Regions from separate parts of the Lysobacter korlensis genome, predicted to be linked through region 1. Evidence: predicted binding sites of a transcription regulator. Region 1 holds the regulator's gene; the other holds the start of a gene.
What was found. Region 1 encodes FliA, which starts transcription of late flagellar genes. Its sites were predicted from a motif close to TAAAGTTTNNCNNNCNNNGGCCGATAA; they were not measured.
Positions count from the first base shown of each region.

Region 2: ACFFGH_RS02410 (methyl-accepting chemotaxis protein) is a predicted target of FliA. The motif match lies at 3,255-3,281, and genes of this name have one in related genera.

Region 1 covers NZ_JBHLTG010000001.1:941,566-947,054, reverse strand. The annotation lists gene flhF (flagellar biosynthesis GTPase FlhF) at 1-1,807, shown strand, start outside; gene ACFFGH_RS04210 (MinD/ParA family protein) at 1,836-2,726, shown strand; gene ACFFGH_RS04205 (RNA polymerase sigma factor FliA) at 2,723-3,478, shown strand; gene cheY (chemotaxis response regulator CheY) at 3,630-4,022, shown strand; gene ACFFGH_RS04195 (protein phosphatase CheZ) at 4,088-4,654, shown strand; gene ACFFGH_RS04190 (chemotaxis protein CheA) at 4,596-5,489, shown strand, end outside.
Region 2 covers NZ_JBHLTG010000001.1:560,094-565,582, forward strand. The annotation lists gene ACFFGH_RS02405 (hypothetical protein) at 1-313, shown strand, start outside; gene ACFFGH_RS02410 (methyl-accepting chemotaxis protein) at 880-3,171, opposite strand; gene ACFFGH_RS02415 (GAF domain-containing protein) at 3,513-4,217, shown strand; gene ACFFGH_RS02420 (porin PorA family protein) at 4,183-5,292, shown strand; gene ACFFGH_RS02425 (response regulator) at 5,292-5,489, shown strand, end outside.

The DNA of each region.
Region 1 (5,489 bases):
CGACGAGCAGGGCGCGGACGCGGTGATCCTCTCGAACCGCTCGATTCCGGAAGGCATCGAGGTGGTGGCCGCCACCGATTACGACGAGGCGCTGGTCCAGCAGGCGCTGCGCACCGCCGCTCCGGGCACGTTCGCAGCTCCGGGCACGTTCGCAGCCCCGGCGCCGCGCGCAGCCCCGAACGTGGTGCAGATGCCGGCTCCGACCGCGTACGCGCGTCAGGAAACCGCCGCAGCCCGCACCGCAGCCGAGGAACCGCGCGTGGCGCCCGCCACGCGATCGCTCGGCACGCGCGCCGAGGCGATGATCGCCGCGATGTCAGGCACCACGCCGCGCGACTCGCTTGCAGCGCGGGCACGCGCGGTATTCCGCGTCGACGCCGCGGCCGCCGAGGCCGACGCCGCTTCGGCCCGGCGCGCTGCGTCGCAGGCCGCCTCGCGCTCGCACCCGCCGGCCATGGCCTCGCTGCTGACGAGCAGCGTCGTGGAGGAGAGCGTATTCAACCCGAATGATTTCGCGGCCGCGTCCCACGCGCCTGCCGCACCCGCTGCGGCACCGGCCACCCTGGCGCCCGGCGACAATTTCCTCGAACTGCTCGCCCGCCTTTCCGCCGCCGAACAGGCCCGCGAAATGCCGGCACCGGTGGCCGAGATGCCGTCGCCGGCCGCCCAGGCCGCCGAAGCGATGGTCGCACCGGCTCCGGTGGTCGAAGCCGCGCCGATGGTGCCGGTCGCAACGATGGAAGTCGCGCCGCCGGTTGCCGCCCCGATTGCTGCAGCGGCTCCGGCTCCGGCTCCGATTGCCGCGATCGATCCGGTGGCGGAGGTGACCCCGGCCGCTGCGCCGGTCGCCATCGCAGTGCCCGCCGAACCCGTGCTGCAGGCAGTCGCCACGCCCGTCGAGGATCCGACGCTCGCAGCGATGCGCAACGAGCTGGCGTCGATGCGTGAGCTGATCGAACGCCAGATGGACCAGTACGCGATCGAGCGCCTGCGCGGTTCGGCCGGCCGTGCGTATGTGTTCGACACGCTGGTGGCCTGCGGCTGCGACGAGAGCGTCGCGCAGAGCGTTGCCGCCCGCATCGACGCAAACCTCACGCCCGAAGAGACCCGCGAGCCGATGTGCGCCGAACTGGCGCGCATGATCATGACCCACCGCGCCGAGCCGATCGACGACGGCGGCGTGATCGCACTGGTCGGCCCGACCGGCGCCGGCAAGACCACCACCATCGCCAAGCTCGCGGCGCGCTTCGCTGCCCGCAACCGCGCCCGCGACGTCGCGCTGGTCACCACCGACGTCAGTCGCGCCGGTGCGCGCGAACAGCTGCATGCGCACGGCCGCCGACTCGGCATCACCGTCTGCGAGGCCGACGGCCCGGAAGCGCTGAACGCCACGCTCGACCAGCTGGCCGACTACCCGCTGGTGCTGGTCGATACCGCCGGCTACGCCGCCCGCGACCGCGCGCTGCTGAGCCAGATCCTGTGGCTGCGCACTGCGCGCCGTGTGCGCAGCCTGCTGGTGCTGCCCGCCAACGCGCACCCGCATGACCTCAGCGAAATCATCCGCCGCTACCGCCCGGCTTCGCCGGAAGGCGTGGTGCTGACCAAGACCGACGAGACCGGCCGCCTGGGCGCCGCGCTGTCGGTGCTGGTCAAGCAGGACATGCATCTCGCCTACACCACTTCGGGACAGCAGGTGCCGCACGACATCGAGGCCGCCGACCCCGTTCGCCTCGTCGCTTCACTCGAAAAACTGCGCCGCGCTGCCGACAACCCCTTGATGACCGAGGACCGCCATGCCGTCGCCTGACCCCAACGCATCCTGCCTCGGACACGACATGAACGGACATGACACCACGGCCGCCGACCCGGCCCCTTGCGCCGAAGCGGCGCCCGCCACGCCGGCGAGCGTCGCGCCGGTCAGGGTGATCGCGGTGGCCAGCGGCAAGGGCGGCGTCGGCAAGACGTCGGTCTCGGTCAACCTGGCGATGTCGCTGGTGATGGCCGGCCGCCGCACGCTGCTGCTCGACACCGACCTCGGCCTCGCCAACGTCGACGTGATGCTCGGCCTGTCGCCGCGCTTCACGCTGGCCGACGTGATCGCCGGACGCTGCGAACTGGCCGACACGATCATCGAAGGCCCCGGTGGCCTCTGGGTGGTCCCCGCCGCATCGGGCAAGCGCCACATGACCGAACTCACCCCGGCGCAGCACGTCGGCCTGGTGCATGCCTTCAGCCAGCTCGACCTGCCCATCGACACGATGGTCGTCGACAACGCAGCCGGCATCGCCGATGGCGTGCTGACGTTCTGCCAGGCCGCGCAGGACGTGATCATCGTGGTCTGCGACGAGCCGGCCTCGGTCACCGACGCCTACGCGCTGGTCAAGGTGCTCAGCCGCGAACGCGGTGTGACCCGGGTGCAGGTGCTCGCGAACCAGGTCGGCAGCCCGCAGGAAGGCCGCCACCTGTTCGAGAAGCTCGAACGCGTCAGCGCGCGTTTCCTCGACGTCACGATGTCGTATCTCGGTGCGATTCCACGCGATGAATGGCTGCGCCGCGCGGTGCAACGCCAGGAAGCCGTCGTCGAGGCATTCCCATCCAGCCCGTCCGCACTCGCTTTCCGCGACATCGCGCGACGCGCATCCCAATGGCAGGTCCCGCAAGGTCCGCGCGGACATGTCGAATTTTTCCTTGAACGGCTGGTGACCCCAGCCAGGAGCGCCGCATGAATGCCATGGCCGCCGCCCAGTACCGCGCTGCGCGCCCGCAGGTCGACACCGCCGCGATCGTCGAGAAGCACGCCGAACTCGTGCGCCGCATCGCGCACCACCTCGCCGCGAAGCTGCCCGCCAGCGTCGAGATCGATGACCTGATCCAGGCCGGCATGCTCGGCCTCATCGAGGCCGCGAAGAACTTCCAGTCCGACCAGGGTGCCGCGTTCGAGACGTATGCCTCGATCCGCATCCGCGGCGCGATGATCGACGAGATCCGTCGTGGCGACTGGGTGCCGCGCTCGGTGCATCGCCGCTACCGCGACGTCGTCGCTGCCACGCGCGCCGTCGAGCAGGCCACCGGCCGCGCTGCGACGTCGCAGGAAGTCGCCACCGCGCTCGGCGTGAGCATCCCCGAGTACCACGCGATGCTCGAGGACGCCGCACGCGGACAGTTGCTGAGCCTGGACGCGCATGCCGAGGAGCACGACGGCGAGCCGCGCCTGGCCACCGCCGATGGCACGACGCCGGCACGCGCATTCGAGCACGAGGAGTTCCGCGGCGCGCTTGGTGCCGCGATCGGCCTGCTGCCCGAGCGCGAGCAACTGGTGCTGTCGCTGTACTACGAGCAGGAACTGAACCTGCGCGAAATCGGCGCGGTGCTGTCGATCAGCGAATCACGCGTCTGCCAGATCCACGGCCAGGCCATGCTCCGGCTGCGCTCTCGCCTGGGCGACTGGCGCGGCATCGACGCCGACAACGACGACTGATCGCGACACGCGTCACCGAACCGGTGTCGTCCTGGTCCGGAAGGTTCAGGACCGACGGCACCGGTCGATATCCGCCGCAAGGGGCGTGTGCCGGACCTGACCCCGCCGGTATGCGCCCCACCCCATTACCGCATCGCCGCACGAGCCCTTCATGGACAAGAACATCAAGATTCTCATCGTCGACGACTTCTCGACCATGCGCCGCATCGTCAAGAACCTGCTCAGCGACCTGGGCTTTTCCAACACCGCCGAGGCCGACGACGGCACGACGGCGCTCGAGGAACTCAAGCGCGCGAAGTACGACCTGATCATCACCGACTGGAACATGCCGGGCATGACGGGCATGGAACTGCTCAAGCACGTGCGTGCCGACGCCGCGCTGAGCAAGACGCCGGTGCTGATGGTCACGGCCGAAGCCAAGCGCGAACAGATCATCGAAGCCGCCCAGGCGGGCGTGAACGGCTACGTCATCAAGCCGTTCACCGCCGGCACCCTGAGCGAGAAGCTGGGCAAGATCTTCGAGCGCCTCGAGGCCGCGGCGTGAACGCCCAGGTCCTCACCGATCCCGACAGTCTGTCGACCGACAGTCGCGAGGCCATCATCCGGCGCGTGCGCGCCGCGCTTGGGGCGATCGAGAATGACGACCAGGCCGGCTTCCGCGAAAACCTCGACGCGCTGGTCGAATGGCGCAACCAACCGCTGGTGCAGGGCCTGGTGCGGCTTGCACGCGAACTCGGCCAGGCCTTCGGCGACGGCGAGGGCGCGAGCACCGGCGGCTCGCTGCCCGAGGCCTGCGCGCGCCTCGAGCACGCGGTGAAGATGAGTGAGGACGCCAGCCATCGCACGATGGACATGATCGACCAGTGCCGCGACCTGCTGGCGACGATTCCGGTCGCGCCGGGAAGCGAGGCGGCCGAGGCCGCGGCCGGCATGCGCGTGCGGTTTTCCGAAATGACCGCCGCGCAGGGCTACCAGGACCTGACCGGCCAGATCATCAAGCGCGTCGTCGACATCGTGCGCTGCGTGCATGCCGCAAGCGATGGCGTGATGCCCGAGTCCGCGCCGCTGCAGCTGCCCGCGTCGTCGAAGGGCTTCGGCCCGGCCGTCACCGGCGTCGATGCCGCACCGGCCACGCAGGACGACGCAAACGATTTGTTGTCATCGCTGGGACTTTGACGTGAGCGAAGCCGAATCCGACATCTGCGCTGACTTCCTGATCGAGGCGCGCGAAATCGTCGACCAGCTCGGCGAGCAGCTCGTCGCACTGGAACAGTCGCCGTACGACCGCGACTGCCTCAATGCGGTGTTCCGCGGCTTCCACACGATCAAGGGCGGCGCAGGCTTCCTCGACTTCCCCGCGATGGTGACGATTTGCCACGCGGTCGAGGACCGGCTCAACGCCGCGCGCAGCAGCGAAGCGTCGATGGACGAAATCGCGTTCGACGCGACGCAGCAGTCGATCGACCTGCTCAGCGATATGCTCGATGCGATCGGGCGTGGCGAAACGCCCGAGGAACCACCGGAATCACTGGTCGCCGCGCTGCACGTCGGTCCGGCGGAGCCGGCCGTCGCCGCAGCGCCGACTATGCAGGTCACCGACCTGCCTGAAAACCTCGACGACCTGGACTTCGACGCCCTGCTCGACAGCCTGCACGGTGCGGGCGCCCTGCCCGGTGCAGCGCCGGCCGCGGCGGCAGCGCCCAAGCCGAAGCCGCCCCCCCCGGCGCGCGACACCAAACCCAAGCCGAAGCCGGTTGCCGCGGCGAATGCCGAGCCCGCCGAAGCCACCGTGCGCGTCGACGTGCGGCGCCTGGACGCGATGGTGAACCTGGTCGGCGAACTGGTGCTGGCGCGCAACCGCCTCAAGACGATCCGTCCGCGCCTGCGCGACGAGGATCTCGATCGTGCGGTCACCGCGCTTGATGCCGCCACCTCGCGCCTGCAGTCGGCGGTGATGACCGTGCGCATGCAGCCGGTCGGTCGCGTGTTCTCGCGCTTCCCCAAACTCGCG
Region 2 (5,489 bases), 380 kb from region 1:
GGGCTACTACGCTTTCATCACCCGCGGAGAGACGCGGCGCTACTGCGCACGCCTACCGGACTTTCCGGAGGTTACCGCGTGGGCCGATTCCCTCAACGCGATGCCCGGCGCCATCACGGCGGCCGTGCGGGAGTGCGTCGGTGATCTGCACCCGTTCCGACTGCCGCAGCCAACGCCGTTCCAGTCACTTCCGAGAATGGAAGAGGCTCTGGACGGGTTCTGGCTTCTCGTCGAGCTGAAGGCGTCCCGCGCCGAGCGGGCAGCGGGAGAAGACGCCGAGGTCGCACTGTCGACGCCTCGGGACGAGGACTAAGGGGACTGCCGGTCGACCGCGGCCCATGCACCGCGCAACCGGTCCTTCCCGCACAGCGTTAACGGCCGTTGAAAGCCTGGGTGCCGCTCACCCGCGGAAGCTGCGTCGAACTGAGCAGGTTCCCTGATCAGTCGGGCGGTTCCAATGCATGACAGTTTTCGAGATCAAAGCGGTTGCCATTGCCTTGGTAGCGCTTGTAGCCCTGATGTGGGCGCTGACCTTCATTGATTGCTGGTGGCGCGATCGGCAGCGTAGCGTCACGCGGCGCGCCGACCACAAGTCCGGAAGAAGGCGGCCGTAGGGGCGGGTGCTCCACGGCGACGCTGATGTCCTATCGGGAGCGCCCATCCGGTGTCAGCCTGCCTCACGCTACGAGCGGCTGAGGCGTCAGAGGGCGCCGGACCTGACGTACGGCCTTTGAACATCCAGCCCATGCGTTTGGCTGCGAAGCACAGAAAAGTCGAAACAAGCAGGGTGGGCACGACCCAGCGAAGGTTCATCGGCTGGCTCAGGCAGGGCGGATGGCCTTCCATCCGCCCTGCGCGATAGGGCCGGGTATGCCTGCCTCAGAATTCCTGCCAGTTGCCGTCGTTGCCCGCCATGCTTGGAGCGCTTCGCACTGCTCGCTTGGCGTGATGGCTCGATGGCCGCGCCGTGTGGCCCGCGAGCGCTCCTGACGCCGCGCGCTTCGCTTCATGCGGCTGCCGCATCCCATGCTTGTTGCGCGTACCCGTGGCTGCGGCTTGAGGCATTGCTGAGTCCGCAAGCTTGAATACGGCGACCGTCTGCACCAGTTGTTCGGCCTGCTGCTCGAGCGCGCGCGCCGAGGCGGTGGCTTCCTCGACGAGGGCCGCGTTCTGCTGCGTGCCTTCGTCCATGTGGGTGACTGCCTGGTTGATCTGCTCGATGCCGGCGCTCTGCTCGACCGATGCGGCCGCGATGTCGGCGATGATCCCGGTCACGCGCTGCACGCTCTCGACGATGCCGGTCATCGCCTGTCCGGCCTGGGCCACCAGCTCGGCGCCCTGGTCCACCTTGAGCGAGGACGCGGCGATCAGCTGCTTGATGTCCTTCGATGCCGTGGCCGAGCGCTGGGCCAGCGAACGGACTTCGCTGGCGACCACCGCAAAGCCGCGGCCCTGGTCACCGGCGCGCGCCGCTTCGACGGCCGCGTTGAGCGCGAGGATATTCGTCTGGAACGCGATGCCCTCGATCACGCTGACGATGTCGGCCACCTTGCGCGAAGACGCCTCGATCTCGGCCATCGTCGACTGCACCTGGCCCACGACCTCACCGCCCTGCGTCGCCACCTCGGCCGCGCCACGTGCGAGGCGATTGGCATGGTTGGCATTCTCGGCGTTCTGACGCACGGTGGAGGTGAGCTCCTCCATCGAACTGGCGGTCTCTTCCAGCGCGGCCGCCTGCTGCTCCGTTCGCTGCGACAGGTCGGTGTTGCCGGAGGAGATCTCGCCTGCGGCCGAGTTGATCGAATCCGATGCGTCCTTGATCGTCCGGGCAATCTGCGTCAGCTGATCGACCGTGGTGTTCGCATCGTCCGCCAGGCGGCCGAGCTGGCCCGGCAGCACCACGTCGACGCGACGGGTCAGGTCGCCATCGGCCACCGCCGACAGCACGCGGCCCACTTCGCCCAGGCCCGAGTCGACGGTCGCCATCAGCGTATTGAAGCGTTCGATCAGTGCACGGTTGCTGGAGCGCTCGGCATCGCCGCGGTAGGTGAAGTCACCGGCCATTGCGGCATCCACCAGCGTCTGGATCTCGGCATTGACCGCGATCATGCCGGCCTTGACCGCATCGACCGAGGCCGTCACCTGCGCCTTCTTGCCCGGGTAGCGCTCGATGTCCTGCGACAGGTCGCCACGTGAATACGCCGTCAGAAGGCCGGTCAGACGCTCGATCACCGCCAGCTGCGATTGGACGAGGTGATTCACGCCTTCGGCCATGCGGCCGTATTCGCCGGGGAAACGCGCGGCATCGACGCGGAAGTCGACATCGCCCGCGTCCTGCTGTCGCCCCATTTCGACCTGCGCCGACGCGAAGTCCTTGAGCCCGCTCTGCATGCGGTTCATCGCGCCCAGCAGCTGCGCGCCCTCGTCGCGGCCGAATACCTTGAATTCGTTGTCCAGCCGGCCTTCGGCCACGGCGTCCGCGACCTGGACGGCCTTGCGCACGGGCCGCGTGATCGAGCGGGAAATGACTACGCCCAGTGCGGTGCCCGCCAGCATCGCGATCGCAAGCGCGGCGAGAATTGCCATGACTGCGTTGTCATAGACCTGCTCCCCTCGCTCGGCTGCGGCGTTGGCGCCGCGCACGTTGAGGTCGGCCAGTTTGGTCAGCACATCGCTCAGTGCGTAGTAGTGCTTCCTGGACTCGGTGGTAAGCAGGGTGCGCGCCTCTTCCGTGCGGTTCTGGCGCGAGATGACCAGCAGCTGTTCATGCATCTTCGAGTAAGCGTCCCACTCTCGGGAGAACGCGTCGTACAGCGCACGCTCCTTCTGGTCGCTGATCAGTGGCTCGTAGGTCGCGCGCATGTCCGCGACCAGCCCCTGGTAATGGACGATGCGCTTTTCGACGGCCGCCATGTCCTCGTCGGAGGTCGACACGACGTGCGCGAACTCCTGCGTGCGGAAGTAGGCGGTCGCGCCATTGAGGTCGGACGTCACGCGCACACTGGGCAGCCAGTTGCTGCGGATCTCCGCAGATACGTCGTGCATCGCCTGCATGCGTGTAATCGCGAAAACGCCCAGCAACGTCATCAACGCAAGAATGAGCCCGAACCCCAGCAGCAGCTTGTGGGCGATCTTGAGGTTGGGCAGCCAGTTCAGGCGGAGGAAGTTCATCGGGGTTCTCTGGTTGGCGTGGGCCGGGTCAACGGCGAAGTCAGGCGTGAAGATCCCGCCCGGTGATAGGCAGTCGTGTCACTTCAACGGCCGTACGCCGCCGTACTTGAATGCCAGGCACACGCTTCAGCAGAAGAATTTCGGATCTGGAAGCGCGCGCACATCAGCGCCGGGCATGGGCTCCGCTCGTGGCCTGATTTTCAGCCGCCGCTCACAAGTCCATCGGCGTGTGACGGCCGCAGGTGTCAACGCGAGCGACTGGTTGCGGGCGTCGCAAGGCATCACCGCGCCGGCGCCCAAGGTCGGGATTCGGGCTCGCGGCCCGCCGCGGGGCAACCGCCGTGATCGCCGTCGCGTTTTGCGTGATCCACGCGCTGTCACAGCGTGGCGCGCGTACTTCGGCTGTAAAGCCGCTGAATTTCGGCAGTCGTTGGTCGTTACCGATTGCACTGCATATCCACGTGCACCTTATCGGCCATCACCTTGGAGGCCTCATGCTCGATCCGGCACTGCCGCAGAACGAAACCCGGCGCCTTCAGGTACTCCAGGCCACGGGCTTCCTTGGCCCAGGCTTGATCGACGACCTGCAGCCTTACGTGCGCATCGCGCGTGCGTTGTGCAACGTGCCGATCGCGGCAGTCTCGCTGATCGACCGCGACCGCCAGTGGTTCAAGGCCATGGACGGGCTGGATGTGGAGGGCACGCCGCGCCGCTTCTCGTTCTGCGCGCATGCGATTTTGCAGAAGGGGGTGTTCTACATCTCCGACGCCACTCACGACGAGCGTTTTGCGGACAACCCGCTGGTACTTGGCGATCCGGGCATCCGCTTCTATGCCGGCTGCCCGCTGTTCATCGAGGACGATCTCGGCATGGGCGCCCTGATGGTGATCGACCGCAGGCCGCGCACGCTGGATGCCGACACGCTGTTGCGCCTTCGCGACCTCGCCGACTGTGTGCAGCGTGCGCTGTCGCATCGGATGCGCCTGGCGATCGGTTCGTGCAGCGTCAGTCATGCGCCTGCAGGGCAGTGCGGCTTCATGGCATAGCCCGCGACGTGTCGTTCAACGGCATGGCGTTCAACGGCATGTTGAAGCGGACACGTGCGCAAGCTCGTGCACAAGTGTGCGGACCTCAAGACACACGCTGCCCGGTCGTTATCGGGATCAGTCGCCGAGCGTTGCCCGGCCCCGCGCCTTCCAGCGCGAGCGTACCGTCCTCCTTTCAACCGTCACACCACCGGGGATAACCTGCATCTCGGGCAAACGGGGTACCGATGTGTCGCGGATCGATGCCAGGCCTTTAGGGATCGTACTGTTGCTTGCCGCTGCGCTCTGGCTCGTGCTGGGCGCGCCGCTGGCCTCGCGCCTGCCGGATGATTACAAGGCAGAGCTGTACTTCAATTCCCTCGCCCGCGCGCGCGAAACCCCGACCGGCCAATGGGAGCGCATCGCGCTGGTAGGCCGGCGCCTCGATACGACGCTGCTGAGCACTGAGAACCGCAGCATCATCCAGTCCGATGGCTACTGGGCGCTGCCCGGGGGCGAGCTGTACTTCGAAAACGCGGGCGTCTACGCGGTTGACCGCGAGACGCGGCAGAACCTGTCCGGGCTTGGCGACGTGGAGCGCAGGGGCGTGTTCATGTTCCCGCCCGGCCTTGCCGGTGGCTCGCACGTGCTCTGGGACTCGCAACTGGCCGGGCCGCGTGACGTGCGGTTCGAGCGCTTCGCCGAAGTCGACGGGATGCGGGTGCACCGGTTCAAGTTCCGCGTCAGCGCGCTGGACGAGACCTCCGGCTACGGCCACCTGCCGGATGTTCCCGAACGTTACCGGGCACTGACCAACGCCGAGGGCGTGCTGCACGTCGAGCCCAAAAGTGGGGTCATCGTCGACTACAGCGAAAGCGGCCGCAGCTCGTTCGCGACGCCCGAAGGCAGGCTCGTCGCCCCGTTCTTCATCTGGACCGCCCAGTTCACCGAAGAGACGCAGCGCAACCAGCTGCAAAAGGCGCGGCAGGCCCGCCAGCGCCTGTGGCTGCTGCAGACGCTCGTTCCGCTCCTGCTTGCCGCGGCCGGTGCAGGCCTGTTGATCTTCGGAACGCTGGCTGCCCGGAGGAAAGGCTGATGCTGCGTCGGATAGGCCTTACGCCGCGCGTTTTCATCGTCTTCGTCGCGTTCGCCGCGACGCTCGTGGTCGGTCTTGGCCTGCTGGCGAACCGCAGCGGGCGCGAGTCGCTGAAAGCCGCGGCGATGTCCGAACTGCTGTCCACTGCGATCGTGCGCGAGGGGCGCATTCGCGAATGGGTCGGCGAACAGACCCAG